One region of the Neobacillus sp. DFD-2R genome, then DNA from elsewhere that is predicted to be linked to it. Evidence: a T-box and tRNA genes for the amino acid it is inferred to sense, from the RefSeq annotation. Region 1 holds a T-box; the other regions hold tRNA genes.
The links. A T-box is a leader RNA that pairs with one kind of tRNA and senses whether it is charged. The one in region 1 lies ahead of metG (methionine--tRNA ligase), so its partner is inferred to be a tRNA-Met.
Positions count from the first base shown of each region.

Region 2: it has a tRNA-Met gene. The T-box ahead of metG (methionine--tRNA ligase) is inferred to sense a tRNA for this amino acid. The anticodon was not compared.
Region 3: it has a tRNA-Met gene. The T-box ahead of metG (methionine--tRNA ligase) is inferred to sense a tRNA for this amino acid. The anticodon was not compared.

Region 1 covers NZ_CM173228.1:2,813,573-2,817,493, reverse strand. Annotated here, with positions in the region: gene AC3ANV_RS14170 (hypothetical protein) at 313-1,095, shown strand; gene AC3ANV_RS14165 (hypothetical protein) at 1,096-1,569, shown strand; T-box leader at 1,815-2,088, shown strand; gene metG (methionine--tRNA ligase) at 2,152-3,786, shown strand.
Region 2 covers NZ_CM173228.1:472,984-476,904, reverse strand. Annotated here, with positions in the region: gene AC3ANV_RS02305 (S1 domain-containing RNA-binding protein) at 680-1,120, shown strand; tRNA gene AC3ANV_RS02300 (tRNA-Met) at 1,398-1,471, opposite strand; rRNA gene rrf (5S ribosomal RNA) at 1,510-1,625, opposite strand; rRNA gene AC3ANV_RS02290 (23S ribosomal RNA) at 1,714-3,921, opposite strand, start outside.
Region 3 covers NZ_CM173228.1:5,391,797-5,395,717, forward strand. Annotated here, with positions in the region: gene spoIIE (stage II sporulation protein E) at 1-1,703, opposite strand, end outside; tRNA gene AC3ANV_RS27135 (tRNA-Met) at 1,933-2,006, shown strand; gene AC3ANV_RS27140 (S1 domain-containing RNA-binding protein) at 2,468-2,908, opposite strand; gene AC3ANV_RS27145 (FtsB family cell division protein) at 2,992-3,387, opposite strand; gene yabQ (spore cortex biosynthesis protein YabQ) at 3,402-3,921, opposite strand, start outside.

The DNA.
Region 1 (3,921 bases):
AAGGGGGGTTGATTAGGCTTTTGCTTTGTCCTAGTAATTCTATTTTAGATAAAACTGATTAACAAAATATGAACAAAACATTATATTCGAATTAATTTTAAATTTTTTAAGTGTACGGTTAAGATTGAGGACCGATGCCACGGTTCCTTTTTGTTGTTGAGCAAACTGGCAGGTTATCATAAGAAAGAAAACTTAATTATTGATATTATTTTTATTTAAAAAATTTTTTGGAGAGATTAAGGAAAAAGGATTATATAACTGAATTTAACCTGTACACAGAAATTACAAACTTGGATCAAAGGAGCATTTTATATGAGTAGGGTTATGAGAAGAGAAAGTCTTCCTAGAAACGTTTTAGGAATTTTTGATACAACCATACTTCATTTAAGAAAACCTTCAATAATTGCCTGGTGGTCAGTAGCTTTCCCTGGACTTGGTCATATTCTACTAGGACATTTTTTTCGTGGTACTGGTCTAATTATTTGGGAAATTTGTATTAATTCATATTCAAATCTAAACGCTGCTATGGTGTATTCTTTTATAGGCGATATACCATCAGCTAAAGGTATATTAAATACCAGATTATTGCTTTTATATATACCTATATATTTATTCGGTATATGGGACAGTTACCGTGGAGCAGTTGATTTGAACAAAGAGTATAAACTTAGCGAAAGTGCCAACTCTCCCATCAAGAAATATGCTATGAACGCAGCGGGTGTTAATTATCTGGATAAGAGAAATCCTATCCTAGCTCTTATTTGGGCAATTTTCATTCCAAGTCTAGGTCAATTTTATCAACAAAGAATCTTAGCAAGTTTTTTTACACTTTTTTGGGCAGCTATCTTTGTATTTTACTCGCACTTCGCTGAAGCAATAATTTATTTAATACAGGGAGATATACAAAAATCCACACAAGTATTAAATATGCAATGGTTGCTATTTATACCGTCTTTTTATTTCTTCACATTGTATCAATCTTATACAGATACTATTGAACTAAATAAATTGTTTGCAAAAGAACAAGCACGCTTTTTAGAGGAAAATTTCCAGCCTTCGAATTTCCACATTCATAAGGGAGGACTGGTGGAATAAATGCAAATTTTTGCGACCTTTGAACATACAAAGTATCTTGAGCTTGGGATAACAGAGTTACAGGAGAATGGCATAACGGATATTTTTGCAGTTCCATTAAAGAAAGTAAATGTTAGAGCTTCAATCATTGACTCCCTTAATCATTCTGACGGTCGTTCGTTTTTAGATAAGGGTTTTGCTTTAGCAGTTGTATTATCAACTATTTTAGCCAGCAAGGGATTTGAATTAGAATGGGGACCTATATACTGGGGACTAATTGGTGCAGTCAGCGGCATTATTATTGGTTTAGTAATCGAAATAATATTGTATAAATGGAAGAATAAAAAAAAGCAAATTAAACTGGTACGGAATGAAAAACATGGAGAAGTTATACTAATTATTAATTGTCAGCTGAAGGATGAAAAATTAGTTTCAGATATACTCACACGGAATTTAGCGTTAGGGTTGGCGAAAGTTATTAATTCTAAAGAATAACAACAAAATTTTTTATTATCGGTGTGATGCTATAAAAAGCATCGCCCATTAACGAAGGAGATTGTGAAGAATTGTACTTAAAGTAACGGGTGCATTACTGGAACAACGGTAATGCTTTTTCTTATTGAAGTAACTGGGCAGATTAGTTTAAGGAGCATCCCAAAGTATTTTCTAAAATAAAAATATTTTGAAATATTAATGTTGACTTCAGGAAAAATATTGAATAAACTATTGGTAATTATGAAACAAAAGCAATGAAGAGAAAAAGTAAAATGATATTGTTTTTCACCAGAGAGCTTCGGTAGCTGAAAAGAAGCAAAAACATTCATTTGAACAATGGTCTCTGAGCTTCGTACTGAACGTACTTTTTGTATTAGTAGGATACGACGAGTTTTGGCACTCGTTATCAATGTCACAGTATAAGAGTATCAATTTTAACTCCGTACTTGCTGAGGCAGATGGTGTGAACCATTTGCGAAATAAGGTGGTATCACGTGGAATTCAAACCTCGTCCTTAACTATTACAGTTAGGGCGGGGTTTTTTGTTTTTAAAATTAATTTTAATATTAGGAGGTATTATCTATGAGTATTTTTATTGGAGGAGCATGGGCTTACGCTAACGGCTCATTACATTTAGGGCATATTTCAAGTTTATTACCTGGGGACATTCTTGCAAGATATTATCGTTTAACAGGTGAAAAAGTTTTATATGTTTCAGGAAGTGATTGTAATGGAACACCTATTACGATTCGGGCAAAACAAGAGGGTGTATCGCCAAAAGAGATTGCGGACCGTTATCACCAGGAATTTGCAAATTGTTTTTCTAGATTAGGATTCACATACGATACATATACAAGAACGGATATGCCACATCACCATAAAATCGTTCAAGAGATATTTTTAGAGTTGCTTGAAAAAGGATACATCTATAAAAAGGAAATCGAACAAACGTATTGTGAACATGATCAGCAATTTTTACCTGATCGTTATGTTGAGGGTATTTGTCCTCATTGTGGTGCAAATGCTCGTGGAGACCAATGCGATGCTTGTTCAAGCGTGTTAGAACCACTTGAATTACTTGATAGAAAATGTAAAATATGCGGAAACGAACCTACTACAAGGTTCACAGAGCATTTTTACTTTTCCTTAAGCTCATTCCAAAAATTTTTGGAAAACTATACACAGGAAGCTGAAGACAAAAATCTGTGGAGGGAAAATGCCATTTCTCTAACGAAACGGTACTTAAAGGAAGGTTTGCAAGATAGGGCAGTTTCGAGAGATTTGCCTATTGGGGTAAGTGTTCCTGTTCCTGGATATGAAGATAAAAAAATCTATGTTTGGATTGAGGCTGTCTCAGGATACTACACAGCAAGTAAGCTCTGGGCGAAGGAGACAAATAATGATGATTCAACGTTCTGGAGTTCTTCAGCTAAATCTTTTTACGTTCACGGGAAAGATAATATCCCATTCCATTCGATTATTTGGGCAGGAATTCTTGCTGGTCTTGAAAAAGAGCCACTTCCAACGCATATTGTATCAAACGAGTATTTGACCTTAGAAAAGAAAAAATTATCTACAAGTAAAAATTGGGCTGTTTGGGTCCCAGATATTTTAGAAAGGTACGAACCAGATTCCATCCGATATTTTTTAACAATCAATGCACCAGAGAACCGAGATGCTGATTTTTCTTGGAAAGAGTTCATTTATAGCCATAATAGTGAGTTATTGGGGGCTTATGGAAATTTAGTTAATCGGACTTTAAAATTTATTGAAAAGTCATTTGATGGTGTTATTCCTGAAAAGGACATAACTTCGAATATTCAGGATAAAGTTAATCACTTATACAACGAAGTAGGTAGTTGCATTGAAACTGCTGTCTTCAAACAAGGACTGGAAAAAGTATTTGAACTTGTTAGATTTTCGAACAAATACTTTGATGAACAACAACCTTGGAAACAAGTAAAGGATGATACCGAGTCTTGCAAACAAACTCTGGCGGATTGCGTTTATCTAATTGCGAATTTAGCCCATATCCTTACTCCGTTCCTTCCTTTTTCAAGCGGAAAAGTCAAGGAGATGATAAACACAACAGCAACTGGATGGAGAGCATTTTTGGTTAAATCGCAGCGTTTGTCAAAAGTGGAACCATTGTTTGAACGAATTGACCCAGTAAGGATTGAAGAGGAGCTTGAGAGATTAAACAACCAAACTGTTTAAACTAAAAGGATTAAATTTATTTTTATATTAAAATAACAACCTTTATAAAAAATGTGAAGGATTTCACTTCAAGTAACGGGTGCAATAGTTAAAGATTGGGATGGCTGCGGCGATCCCTTTCTTATTGCACTAACG
Region 2 (3,921 bases), 2.3 Mb from region 1:
CTTTCCTCTTGTTAATTAAACGTTTGTTTAGTTTCGGTATGAAACTTTGCCATTAAAGGAATTTTCTATCCTAGCATGTAAAAAGATTGTCGCCTGAGGTTTAAGAGTTTTTTTCTTAATCTTCAAAGATTAGTAAAAACCTGTTAATATTACATTCTTCGACCCTTTTTCCTCTTTTCTTTTGTTAATCAAACGTTTGTTTAGTTTTGGTATGAACCCTTACTTATAAAGGACCTTTCCAACCTAGCAGCTAAAAAAATTGTCGAGATGGGATTCGTATTATTAGTCTATTGTATGTGAAACAGTATGTCTAACTGATAATGAAGAGAGTTTTATGTTTAAACTGTTCGGAAGTAAACCACTTAGAAGAAAAGGAAGATTGCTTGATTCACGAGGAATACATCAGGAATGATTAGCAGGGAAAACAAAAATAATCTGGAATACAATCAGCAAGATTACATCTAATAAACTTATGAACCTAATGTAACAAATATTTAAGTTTATTTGGTCCTTAACTTAAAATGAAATTACAAAATAAAATATTAACCTATGTATAAGCGCCGTACCTGCCTTTTACACTTTGTCATTTAAAATCAAATAGCTGAAGCTGATATTATTTCCTTCAAAAATTTGTTATAATAAAGTGTTTTTAACATTATTGAGGAGGAACATTATTTTTATGTCAGTCGAAATAGGCAGCAAGTTACAAGGTAAAGTAACAGGCATCACCAATTTTGGAGCATTCGTAGAATTACCGGATGGCTCAACAGGTCTTGTGCATATCAGTGAAGTAGCGGATAGCTATGTAAAAGACGTTAATGACCATCTTAAAGTAGGCGACCAGATTGAAGTAAAAGTGATTAGTATGAAAGACGGAAAAACGTCCTTGTCCATCAAAAAAGCTATAGATAAACCCGAAAGACAAACCTCTTCTTATTCACAACGTCCACCGCGTCCGGGAAGAGTTGATAGCCGTTCTAAAGACTTCCGTTCATTCAAACCAAAGGAAAATTTTGAAGATAAAATGGCTCGTTTTTTAAAGACAAGTGAAGAGAATTTATCCACGCTCAAACGTAACACTGGGGCAAAACAGGGAGGCCGAGGGGGAAGACGCGGATAACTTGCTGCGTTTTTTAATACTTCATCACATAGATAAAGGCAAGCCTGTATAATAATCCGGCTTGCCTTCTTTATTGTCACGCCAAGTGCTTTAGCTTATTAAGACAAACCTGTTGCAATACATTTTTTTAACGATTACCTTAGAAGTACTCTTTTTTGAATTTATAACTAATAATATATTCCAATTATTTAGCAATAAATAAAAAGACCTTAGGAATAACTCCGTAAGGCGAATGAAGAATATCTAGTTCTATTTATTTTTAATTGGATTTAATTGATTGCGGAGGCAGGATTTGAACCTGCGACCTTCGGGTTATGAGCCCGACGAGCTACCAGACTGCTCCACCCCGCGACGATAAAATAACAATTATTAAAATTAAATTTAAAACAGCCTGGCAACGTCCTACTCTCACAGGGACAAAGTCCCAACTACCATCGGCGCTGAGAAGCTTAACTTCCGTGTTCGGTATGGGAACGGGTGTGACCTTCTCGCCATTGCTGCCAGACTATTATTTGAGGTTTCATTCCCTCAAAACTGGATAATACAGAAGAAGTTTGGTAAAAACGAGTTCACCTTGTTCATATAAATATGACTTGGTTAAGTCCTCGAACGATTAGTATCAGTCAGCTCCACACGTCACCGTGCTTCCACCTCTGACCTATCAACCTGATCATCTTTCAGGGTTCTTACTAGCTTGACGCTATGGGAAATCTCATCTTGAGGGGGGCTTCATGCTTAGATGCTTTCAGCACTTATCCCGTCCGCACATAGCTACCCAGCGATGCCTTTGGCAAGACAACTGGTACACCAGCGGTGCGTCCATCCCGGTCCTCTCGTACTAAGGACAGCTCCTCTCAAATTTCCTGCGCCCACGACGGATAGGGACCGAACTGTCTCACGACGTTCTGAACCCAGCTCGCGTACCGCTTTAATGGGCGAACAGCCCAACCCTTGGGACCGACTACAGCCCCAGGATGCGATGAGCCGACATCGAGGTGCCAAACCTCCCCGTCGATGTGGACTCTTGGGGGAGATAAGCCTGTTATCCCCGGGGTAGCTTTTATCCGTTGAGCGATGGCCCTTCCATGCGGAACCACCGGATCACTAAGCCCGACTTTCGTCCCTGCTCGACTTGTAGGTCTCGCAGTCAAGCTCCCTTGTGCCTTTACACTCTACGAATGATTTCCAACCATTCTGAGGGAACCTTTGGGCGCCTCCGTTACTCTTTAGGAGGCGACCGCCCCAGTCAAACTGCCCACCTGACACTGTCTCCCACCCCGATCAGGGGTGCCGGTTAGAATTTCAATACAGCCAGGGTAGTATCCCACCGACGCCTCCACCGAAGCTAGCGCTCCGGCTTCTACGGCTCCTACCTATCCTGTACAAGCTGTACCAAAATTCAATATCAGGCTACAGTAAAGCTCCACGGGGTCTTTCCGTCCTGTCGCGGGTAACCTGCATCTTCACAGGTACTATAATTTCACCGAGTCTCTCGTTGAGACAGTGCCCAGATCGTTACGCCTTTCGTGCGGGTCGGAACTTACCCGACAAGGAATTTCGCTACCTTAGGACCGTTATAGTTACGGCCGCCGTTTACTGGGGCTTCGATTCAGAGCTTCGCTTGCGCTAACCCCTCCTCTTAACCTTCCAGCACCGGGCAGGCGTCAGCCCCTATACTTCGCCTTGCGGCTTCGCAGAGACCTGTGTTTTTGCTAAACAGTCGCCTGGGCCTATTCACTGCGGCTCTTCGAGGCTATTCACCCCAAAGAGCACCCCTTCTCCCGAAGTTACGGGGTCATTTTGCCGAGTTCCTTAACGAGAGTTCTCTCGCTCACCTTAGGATTCTCTCCTCGCCTACCTGTGTCGGTTTGCGGTACGGGCACCTTTTATCTCGCTAGAGGCTTTTCTTGGCAGTGTGGAATCAGGAACTTCGGTACTAAATTTCCCTCGCTGTCACAGCTCAGCCTTCACGCAAGCGGGATTTGCCTCACTTGCAGCCTAACTGCTTAGACGCGCATATCCAACAGCGCGCTTACCCTATCCTCCTGCGTCCCCCCGTTGCTCAAACGATAAAGAGGTGGTACAGGAATATCAACCTGTTGTCCATCGCCTACGCCTTTCGGCCTCGGCTTAGGTCCCGACTAACCCTGAGCGGACGAGCCTTCCTCAGGAAACCTTAGGCATTCGGTGGATGAGATTCTCACTCATCTTTCGCTACTCATACCGGCATTCTCACTTCTAAGCGCTCCACCAGTCCTTACGGTCTGACTTCAACGCCCTTAGAACGCTCTCCTACCACTGACATCGAAGATGTCAATCCACAGCTTCGGTGATACGTTTAGCCCCGGTACATTTTCGGCGCAGAGTCACTCGACCAGTGAGCTATTACGCACTCTTTAAATGGTGGCTGCTTCTAAGCCAACATCCTGGTTGTCTAAGCAACTCCACATCCTTTTCCACTTAACGTATACTTTGGGACCTTAGCTGGTGGTCTGGGCTGTTTCCCTTTTGACTACGGATCTTATCACTCGCAGTCTGACTCCCACGGATAAGTCTTTGGCATTCGGAGTTTGTCTGAATTCGGTAACCCGATGAGGGCCCCTAGTCCAAACAGTGCTCTACCTCCAAGACTCTTACTACGTGAGGCTAGCCCTAAAGCTATTTCGGAGAGAACCAGCTATCTCCAAGTTCGATTGGAATTTCTCCGCTACCCACACCTCATCCCCGCACTTTTCAACGTGCGTGGGTTCGGGCCTCCATCCAGTGTTACCTGGACTTCACCCTGGACATGGGTAGATCAC
Region 3 (3,921 bases), 2.6 Mb from region 1:
ATGATTGTTTCTCCAAGAATATCTGATAACATCGGTGCAATTAACTTTTCGCACTCCCCATGTCCATTGCAAAAAGGGACCGCCATCTCGATATCCACATTTCCCTGTTCGAGGCTGTAAATCTCTACCTGTTCAATTTGAATGCCGAACTCTTGAAGCGCTTCCATGATTTGTTCTTCCTGTTTATGATGATTCTCCCTTTCCCGCTGTATTTCTTTTGCAAAATTGTCCATGACTTCAGAAACACCAAGAAGCTGATCGGCTACTAGCTTCCTACTTTCCTGTACCTGTTTTTTTAGTTTTTGATTAGCTTGATAAAAAGTTAACTCCGTTTGAATAGCATCAAAAACCCGTTTATGACGGGTACAATGCTTTTCCCATTCCCTTGATAGTTTTGCAGAAACCACTCCATCTTTTTGATCCATTTCATGAATAATTTCTTCCATATAGGCATAGGTTGTATTAAAATTCTTCGCCCAGCATTGTTCCTTCTTAAAACATGTTTGGCAAGTCTTTTCCGTAATATTACTCATAAAGAAATCAAGTTCCCGTTCACTATCTTCATCATTTGGCAGAACATCCATTTTAGAGAAGCTTTTTGAAAGGGCATGGAAAACATTTGAAAATTGAGCAACCCGCTGTGCGGTCACATCCCTCATCTTCCTCATGTATTTTTGCTGTTCAGCTGTATATTCAGCTGTGCCCGGAATATATTTAGCCAGACGAGAGGTAAATACTTGCGGTGTTATCATAAATAAGAAAACAGCTGCAGTTGTTTCTAATACGGAGAGTGATAGGGAACCGCCTCCTTCCCCATACATCCCGATTAGGAGAGTCGAAATAAATAAACCAATAGAAACACCTATTTTCTTTCCTTCTTTCAATAAACCGCCTAACACACCTGAAAAAGCGAGCAAGCTCATATGATAAAAGCTTGATACACTTGCTAAACTAAAAATTAACCCGGTTACCACCCCAACCGTTGAACCGATGGTTGCCCCGGCAACAAAAGAAAATACAAGGACTAAATACCGTGACATAATATGCTCAACAGACAAATCATATACTTTCCAGCCAATGGTACCGGTCATAATTGAAGCAAGCATAATAATCAAGCAAACAATTTCCTCGGTTTTTAACAGCTGTCTTCGTTTATTTAATGTTAGCAATGGAATGCTTTGCAAAAAAATGAGCGTTAATATAAATGAAAGACTCGCTTGCACACCTGCCATCATCGCATCATACAAAGTCAATTGCCTCTGCATGATTAGCGATTCAGCCAGCTTTCCCGCGCCAAGAATAATGCCGACAAAAAACGGAATGGACCTAAGTTCATTTTTTAGCCACTTCCTACTTATTTTAAAAATAACTAAAAAGAGTAGTGTAACCGTAAAGGTAAAAGCTGCATTTGGGAATGATAGGGTAATAGCCCCCATAATAAGTCCGACGAGAGCTAAAGGTGCATGGTCTTTTCGTATTAAATAAACGGACGCGAAAAAGGGGAGACTAAATGGCGTAAGCTTTGACAAAATCAAAGCCCGTCCAAGCAAAAACCCTACCAATAATAAGAAGTATCCCTTTTTTATAAAAAAGGATTCTATTTTTAATAGTACCTTTTTTAGGCTGCTTTCCAATTCCGACTTAGATGAATGAAAGTTGACTTCTCCGACCGGTTCTATTAAACTCGCGTTTGGCTTTTCCATAAATCACACTCCCTATTAGTTCATCGTTGCTGACTATTATAAAAGTGATAGACTTAAAAGTTTGTCAAATTAGTGAACAAGCTTAAGATTTTCGTTCGACGGTTTCTACGATAATTACCCAAATAATATTAATAAAGCTGGACAATTGTCGTTTTACGTATTTTTTCAGAAAAAATTATTGACAACTATTTTAAATCTATGTAATATATTCATTGTGTCAAAAACATATGGCGGTGTAGCTCAGCTGGCTAGAGCGTACGGTTCATACCCGTAAGGTCGGGGGTTCGATCCCCTCCGCCGCTATCAATTATGAAGGCGTTGATCTCTGATCAACGCCTTTTTTATTTAGGCTCTTTTCGTAAACTTTGTTGCTTTTGAAGCTTAATAACACAAACTATGCGAAAATAGCCTTTATTTATTTAAAAACAAGGCTCTGTTAAACTTGCCTGTTGATTTCCGCTCCAGGCACTCGCTTTCCGCGGGCGGGCGGGAGCCTCCTCAAGCATTAAGCCTGCGGGGTCTCCCTTGACCTGCTTTTCCCGCAGGACATTGAATAAGCTTCCACGAATACTCACCGCACGAAGAAAATGCGATAGCATTTTCGAGGAGTCTCGCGCCTTCCGCTCCAATCAACATACTGAACAAAATCAACAATGAGCTTTAACATAGCCAAAAACAAAAAAGACAAGCCCTTAGGACCTGTCTTTATCTATAAACACTTCATTGACACCTGCCAAATATTCCACTAATAAATAAGCAGCAAGTTAACCCCGTCTAGCTCCTCTTCCTCCACGCTTTGACTCTGTGTGTCGTTTTAAGGAAGATAAACGATCTTCACTATCCTTTAAGAAACGCGCCATTTTTGATTCGAAGTTTTCCGGTCTTGCGTTGTTATTACGATCGTTTGCTCTACCTTGACGTGGTCGTTGTGAGTGTGAGTTTGAATGGGGCCTTTGAGCCGGCTCCGGTCTATCTTTTGCCTTTTTGATTGATAGCCCAATTTTACCATCCTTCTCAACATTGATGACTTTTACCTCTACTTGGTCGCCAACCTTAAGATGATCGTTGATATCTTTTACATAATTGTCAGCAACCTCACTGATGTGTACGAGTCCTGTTGAGCCATCCGGCAGCTCCACGAACGCTCCGAAATTTGTAATCCCTGTTACCTTTCCTTGTAACTTGCTGCCTACTTCAATTGACATAAAAAGAATGTTCCTCCTTAAAAATATAAAAAATCAATCTTACTATATATTATACAGAAAGAAAAAAATCAGTGTCAATAAGACTAGTTACCGGTTGATTTTTCCTTTTTTTTATCAGGAATATTGAAGATGATCTCATTTTTATCTGAAAAGAAGTATTCTTTTCTTGCCAGCTTCGCAATGTAATCATCATCATTCAATTTAACAATTTCCTCTTTTAGTACATCCTGCTGCTTTTTTAATGCTGTTAGTTGCTTATCAAGCTGTTTCTTTTGAGCCTTCTTTGCATCAATAACTGAGGCTTGGGTTATAAAGCTGGAAACCATGAAGTACGATACGAAAACAGCAAAAGCTAAAAATAACGAAAGCCGTCTGATAAGCAGCTTCCTTTTCCTGGATGTGGCAATTTCGGCATATTCCTGCTGCTTTACATAGGTTGACTGGATTTTTGCTACATTTTTTTCTCGTACCGCGCTCATTTCCCTTAACCTCCTTACTCTTTCTTTTTTTTGAATTTATCCATCAACTTAACAATAAAATTCTTGATTACCTTGAAATTTCCTGCCGTTCTATTATATAACTTCTCGACGTTTTTTTTAAGACTTTTCGGCAAAAGTTTCCAAAGAGTTAATATTATTTTCATTAATGGCGTAAAAATAATTGTTTTTATAATAAATAATAAAACCTTAAAAACAAATTTGACAAGGGTAAAAAGCCCCCTGCCAAGAAAGAGAAGAATAAGTATGACGAGATGGATCAAACCAATGACAGGTTTATATACCAGCATAAGAAAGGTATTCTTTAAAAATCGATAAACAGCAATGACTGTAGAAATGAGTATTTCCAGTAAACGGAGATAAATACCTTTAAATAAGCTTTGGTATGCAGCAAATCCGCACAGGAGCGCAATAAAAATATAAAATCTTAATTCCCCATTGTTAACCAGGAATAAAATATAAAATATTAACAAAGCTTGAATAATCCAAAATAATAAATCATTAAAGAATACAATC